Regions from separate parts of the Flavobacterium sp. genome, predicted to be linked through region 1. Evidence: riboswitches for the same ligand, from Rfam matches in the RefSeq annotation. Region 1 holds a riboswitch; the other holds the start of a gene.
The links. A riboswitch is a leader RNA that binds a small molecule or an ion and turns the genes downstream of it on or off. The one in region 1 is predicted to bind S-adenosylmethionine.

Region 1 (3,438 bases):
AGAAAAAGAAGCTTTACTACAAGCTTTAAAAGAAGCAGAGCTTAAAATAAAAGCCCTAAACACCCTAATTGATGTAGCCGAAGACCAACTAAAAATTGATATTAGAAAAAAGTCTGGTGCCAAGCAGTCCTAAAAATGAAACAGGATTTTCCAAAATTGGGAATAGCTGTTTTGTGTAGGTTGTTTGGCAGAACAAGACACGCATATTACGATAGTTTATGGCGTAAAGAGAGTAGTTTAGTCAAAGAAGATGTTATTCTCCAAGAAGTATTTAACATCAGAAAAAACTTGCCACGACTAGGAACTAGAAAGCTACACTTTCTAATAAAAAATAAGTTGATCTCACATCAAATATCTTTTGGTAGAGATTATTTATTTGATTTATTGTCAGAACATAAATTACTCATTAGGCAAAGAAAAAGAAAAGCTATGACCACTGATTCTAGGCATTGGATGAGAAAATATAGCAACCTAATAAAAGATATTGAAATAACAAGACCAGAACAAGTTTGGGTAAGTGATATTACTTATATACGTCTTACTCATCAATGGGGCTACTTAAGCTTAATTACAGATGCTTATTCGAGAAAAATAATGGGATATAGTTTTCGTCAAGATTTGGCAGCGGAAGGATGCATAGAAGCTTTAAAAATGGCATTGAATAACAGAATTTATAACCAATCTATTATTCATCATTCTGATAGAGGTTCGCAATATTGTTCTCATAATTATGTTGATTTACTATTAAAAAATAATATAGCTATAAGCATGACTGAGAATGGAGATCCTTATGAAAACGCTTTAGCAGAAAGAGTAAATGGTATTATAAAAACAGAATTTAATCTTTACTCAAGTCTATTAGGTTTTGAACAAACAAGAAATCAAATAAGTAGAAGTATTAAATCTTATAATGAATTAAGACCACATGCAAGTTGTGATTATTTAACACCTAATCAAGCCCATTTGCAATCCGATAAATTAAACAAAAGATGGAAGAACTATAATAAGAGTTTTTATCATGAAAAAACAATTGTATAGTAAGTTTAGGATTAAAAATTATATTTGTATAACTATAATAGGATTTATTTATTAATCTGTATAGTTATTTTAGGACGGGTCAAATTACAAACAAAATACAAACTTATCTATAGCCTTAAGTATAGATACTCCATAGCAACGGTATAGCAACGGTATACCAAAGGTTAGGTTGTGGTACCCTAATTAAATTATTTTTGTAAGCAATATTTAGGTTATGCGCATCATATCCACACTTTTACCTATTATATTTGTTACTTATTTCTGACTAATTGAAATTGTAACGACATTGTATGAACTTCATACAAGCCCTTGTTTGACAAGTAGGAGAGGCGTATACCAACGATTTTGTAGTGGAAAGATATTTGACCGTCAATAGTTTAGAAAATTTGAAGTGAAAAAGTAGTAAAAAAATAAAATAAATCTTTGCTAAATTCTAGGGAATACCTATATTTGCACTCGCAAAAGAATAATAATTCTCTTGTCAAAACAAATGGTGATTGTAGCTCAGTTGGTTAGAGCGTCGGATTGTGGTTCCGAAGGTCGCGGGTTCGAGACCCGTCTTTCACCCTTTAAATTAGAAAGCTTCGAGTAAACTCGGAGCTTTTTTTATTTCATCTAATTACTTTATTTTCAATAACTTACAAAAAAACAAAAGAACGGTTTCTTACTTATTAAGTGTCTGATTAATATTCCCGTAAAGTTAATAAAAAAAAGTCAAAACTCCTATTTTTTTGGCACACTTTTGACACACATTTCGAAAGATTTAAAATTTTCTTTAGAATTTATTTTTATATTTTTTTCTTGAATTTATTTACTGTAAAAATTCTGTATGCATTCATTTTTAAGCTTTTAAACTTGCCTATTTCAGTATTTTTTTGTAATTTTGCAAAAAATATCAAGAGTTAGGTTTATCCTATGCCAACCTGCGTAAACGTATGTAAGGTGGAAAAAAGATGTGAGTGTTTAACTAAAAGAAAAACGTATTTATGGCAAAAACTGTCTGTTTTCCTAGCAGTGTGTTCTTTTACTGCAAAATTCCTTTATCAATTGTATTTATTCTTTGTCGCTTCAAAGTGTATTGACTTTTCATGCTTTTTTATTAGCTTTTTAGGCTAGTTCCCAATTTAGTAATTTAAAATTAACTCACAAGATTTAGCGGTGTTTCTAACATCGTAGGCATCGCTTTGTCTAAAAACTTCGAACAAATGAAAGCATACTATATCCTAAAACCAAAGAATTTAAACCTTGAATATTTAGTAAGAAAATACAATCACGATTTCAAGTTCAATACTGACTTTGCTTACTTGGTCATCCATTTTGTGATTTTGTACCAAAGCAATAAATCTTCAAATTATACTAGACTGCACTCAAAGTATCTTCAAAAGTTTAACAGAATATATTATAAACATATACAATTTTTAATTGAAAACTTCCCCAATGACGGGGCTGTTCTTAGGGGTGCAAGATATGAAAAAGGCAAACCCTTTGGTTATAAACTTCAGAAATACTATTCCGACAGTGAATTAGAAATATATACAATTACAGATAAATCTCTCTTAAAAAGATTAAATGCAATAAAATTAAAAAACATCACTAATGAAATGATTAGATTGAATTATTATTTCTTAATGAAGTATTTTAAAGATGGTAAATTAACCATTTATGAGCCTTCATTAGCAATGGAACGTATAAACAAAATCTCCGATAAAGAAAAACGCCTTAGAAACGCTAAAAGTATTATCAAAATAATGAATGGAGATACTAAATTAACATTAAAACCAAAAACCGATGGGAGAGTTCACTCCAATATTACACGTTTGTCAAAAAATGCTAGAAATCATCTACAATATGATGGGGAATTCCTAGCCGAAGTCGACATCAGCTCGGCAATACCATTTTTCCTATTTCTGACTATGAAGTACTATCTTGCTAATCGCCTTACTTACGTTTCGGAGGAATTTCAGTATGATATTTCTATCATTTATATGTTGGCAAAAATGCCCGTATATCTATTAAATACTGAGGTTGACGACTTTGGTGGTTTGGTATTAAATAAAAAACTATACGAACGGTTTGCGGATAGAATCTTTAACGAAGAAGTATATTCATCAAAAGGATACAATTTTGAAAAGGTGATGAAGTATTATAATCACGAATTTAAAGAGCAATTTGGATATTATTTTGATGGCAATATGAAAGACTTGGAAAAGTTTGCTAAGAAAAGGCTATTGTCAATGCTTTTTGCCAAAACTAGTATCTATAAATTTGAACAACTTGCTTTTGGTTCTTTATTTCCACAAGTCCTAAATTTTATAAATGAGTTTAAAAATATTGAGCAAAATAGTGGAGACTCAAAAGAGCGACATAAAAAAATAGCTTATTGTACCTTCCAATTTGAAG
Region 2 (3,438 bases), 960 kb from region 1:
TTTACCAATGAATGTGTTAATCGCTCTTGAACAGAACCATTTCTCCATTCAGCAATAGCTTTTTCATTCGATTTTACATCGCCTTTGAAACTTTCGGCTAAATCTAGCATACGTTCTGTGGCATCTTCTCTTCTATTTAATAAAACATCTTCAACATGTTCAAGTAAAACCTTGTCAATTTCATCATAAATCTCTAACATTTCAGGATTCACAATTCCCATCGTCATTCCGTTTTGGATGGCATGATACAAGAAGGCAGAATGCATCGCCTCACGCACTTTATCGTTTCCACGGAAAGAAAAAGACACGTTACTCACACCACCAGAAATATTTGCATACGGAAGATTTTCGCGAATCCATTTGGTTGCTCGGAAGAAATCTAATGCATTTAATTTATGCTCTTCCATTCCGGTTGCAACTGGAAAAATATTAGGGTCGAAAATGATATCTTCAGCAGGAAAACCAACTTGGTCAACCAAAATATCATAACTTCTTTTACAGATTTCGATACGTCTTTCGTAAGTATCGGCTTGACCCTTTTCATCAAAAGCCATAACAATTACAGCTGCTCCGTATCGTTTAATTAATTTGGCATTATGAATGAAAGTAGCTTCTCCTTCTTTTAAAGAAATGGAGTTTACCACACCTTTTCCTTGAATGACTTTCAAACCCGCTTCTATAATTTCCCATTTTGAAGAATCAATCATAACAGGAACTCTTGCAATATCGGGTTCGGCTGCGATTAGATTAAGGAATTTTGTCATAGCATAAACGCCATCTAACATTCCTTCATCCATGTTGACATCGATGATTTGTGCACCACCTTCTACTTGAGTGCGCGCGATATCTAAGGCTTCATCATATTTTTCTTCTTTTATTAAACGAAGAAATTTTCTAGAACCTGTAACATTTGTTCGTTCTCCAACATTAACAAAATTGGTTTCTGGAGTTACAATCAAAGGTTCTAAACCTGATAATTTTAAATATTTATCGGAATTATAACTCATTACTTATTCTTTTATAATGTTTTGCAACAGACTCCCAAAAGACTTTACTATCACTAACATACTGGCAAACCCAACATCGTTGTGAATTTAAAAATGATTCGAAATTTATTTTTATTGTTCTGTTTTTCATTGTAATATTTTTTGCCACGGATTTCACCGATTAAACGGATTTCAATTGTTGCTTCCTAGGTTTAAATTCTTTTGCAACCTCAGCAATTAATTTGATGTGTTCTGGCGTTGTTCCGCAACAGCCACCTATAATATTTACTAAATTTTCCTGTAAATATTCCCGAATTAATTGTTGCATTTCTTCAGGCGTTTGGTCATATTGTCCAAATGCATTTGGTAAACCAGCATTTGGATGTGCTGAAATATTCAACGAGGTATTATTTCCCAATGCTTTTAAATACGGTTTCAATTGGTCAGCCCCTAAAGCGCAATTAAACCCAACACTTAACAATGGAATATGTGAAATCGAAATCAAAAAAGCTTCCACTGTTTGTCCCGATAATGTTCTTCCAGAAGCATCGGTAATAGTACCTGAAACCATCACTGGAATATCGATATTGCGTTCTTCTTTTACTTCTTCAATTGCAAACAAAGCCGCTTTTGCATTGAGCGTATCGAAAATTGTTTCTACCAAAAGTAAATCGCAACCACCATCAATTAAAGCTTCAACTTGTTGTTTGTAAGCGATTTTTAAATCGTCAAAACTCACCGCACGGAATCCTGGGTCATTTACATCAGGTGACATAGATGCCGTTCTGTTGGTTGGACCTATGGAACCTGCTACAAATCTTGGCTTATCTGTGAATTCATCTGCCACTTCACGAGCGATTTTTGCTGATTGAAAATTAAGTTCGTAAACTAAGTCTTCTAAATAATAATCTGCCATTCCAATAGTTGTTCCCGAAAAAGTATTGGTTTCTACAATATCAGCACCTGCTTCAAAATAAGCACGATGTACTGATTTTACAGCTTCTGGTTGGGTAATGGAAAGCAAATCGTTGTTTCCTTTTAATGGATGCGGAAAATCTTTGAAGCGCTCGCCTCTGAAATCTTCTTCTTCGAATTTATAACGTTGCAACATCGTTCCCATGGCTCCATCGAGTACGAGAATTCGTTTTTTGATTTCTTCTTGAATTTTTGACATATTATCTTTTAACCGAAAAGCTCGCAAAGATATTTCGCAAGGTTCGCAATGCTTTAATTTATTAATATGTTATCAAGAAATTGGAAAGAATTTCCTAAGGTTATCTTTTTCCGATAAATATCGGAATAGAATGTAGCACCTTCTACAAGAGTAGGGTTGCTAAGCTTTCAATGGGTCTATTCCCTCCAGCTTTCGTGATAACAAACTCTATGTTTATGAACATTGCAAATGTAGTGACAAAATTGAAATAATGAAATATTTTCTAAAATTTAATTAAAAAAATATTATTTATAGATTTATATTCCTAATTAACACTTTTAAACAGAATATAAATCTATAAAATAATTTAAAAACTTTTATTCTAACGCTTGTTTCAAGTCGTTAATTACATCATTAACTAATTAAAAAAACACAAACAACAACTTAACCGCACTTCAAATAACTGATTAAAAAAAGTAGAACTTTGTTATCTTAGACTGAATTTATAAGCACTACTTTGTTAAAAGATGTAGGGCATTTTAAAATAGTGACAAAAAGAATTGATTTTCTTATTTATCACAAAACTTATTTGTTTTATTTGATAAATTCATTTTACATAAAACAAATTCCTAACCAAAATTTATTTAAAACCCCATTTAATTGTATTTCCAAAATGAATAAAATAAAAAAAGGCAACAATCATTTGTAATTCAATTTCATTTCATACATTTGCAAACAAAAACAAAGAGGAAAAATTTGAACTGATTGCAACCTCATTAAAAAAATGCTAAAGCAGTATTCCTTACTCCTTTACGCAATTTGCAATCTTCGTTTTTTTCTCGCTTAATTTATAATAAATTTAATTATGGCTTATTTATTTACGTCAGAATCAGTGAGTGAAGGACATCCTGACAAAGTTGCGGATCAAATTTCAGACGCATTAATTGATAACTTTTTAGCATTTGACCCTGAGTCAAAAGTAGCTTGTGAAACATTGGTTACTACAGGTCAGGTGATTTTAGCTGGAGAAGTAAAATCAAACACTTACTTAGATGTACAAACTATCGCAAGAGATGTAATCAAAAAAATTGGTTACACAAAAAGCGAATACATGTTTGAAGCAAATTCTTGTGGTGTTTTATCAGCAATTCACGAACAATCTGCCGATATTAACCAAGGTGTTGACAGAGCAAGCAAAGAAGAGCAAGGCGCTGGTGACCAAGGAATGATGTTTGGTTACGCTACCAATGAAACTGCAGAGTTCATGCCGTTAGCATTAAAACTATCTCATCAATTATT

Region 2: another riboswitch for S-adenosylmethionine. It lies ahead of RSE15_RS10160 (homocysteine S-methyltransferase family protein); the one in region 1 lies ahead of RSE15_RS01635 (hypothetical protein).

What each region holds. Positions count from the first base shown of each region.
Region 1 covers NZ_CP136574.1:352,260-355,697, reverse strand. The annotation lists gene RSE15_RS01650 (transposase) at 1-133, shown strand, start outside; gene RSE15_RS01645 (IS3 family transposase) at 136-1,038, shown strand; tRNA gene RSE15_RS01640 (tRNA-His) at 1,531-1,606, shown strand; SAM-I-IV-variant riboswitch at 1,926-2,023, shown strand; gene RSE15_RS01635 (hypothetical protein) at 2,244-3,438, shown strand, end outside.
Region 2 covers NZ_CP136574.1:2,142,086-2,145,523, reverse strand. The annotation lists gene metH (methionine synthase) at 1-1,007, opposite strand, end outside; gene RSE15_RS10160 (homocysteine S-methyltransferase family protein) at 1,168-2,160, opposite strand; SAM riboswitch class I at 2,258-2,364, opposite strand; gene metK (methionine adenosyltransferase) at 3,005-3,438, shown strand, end outside.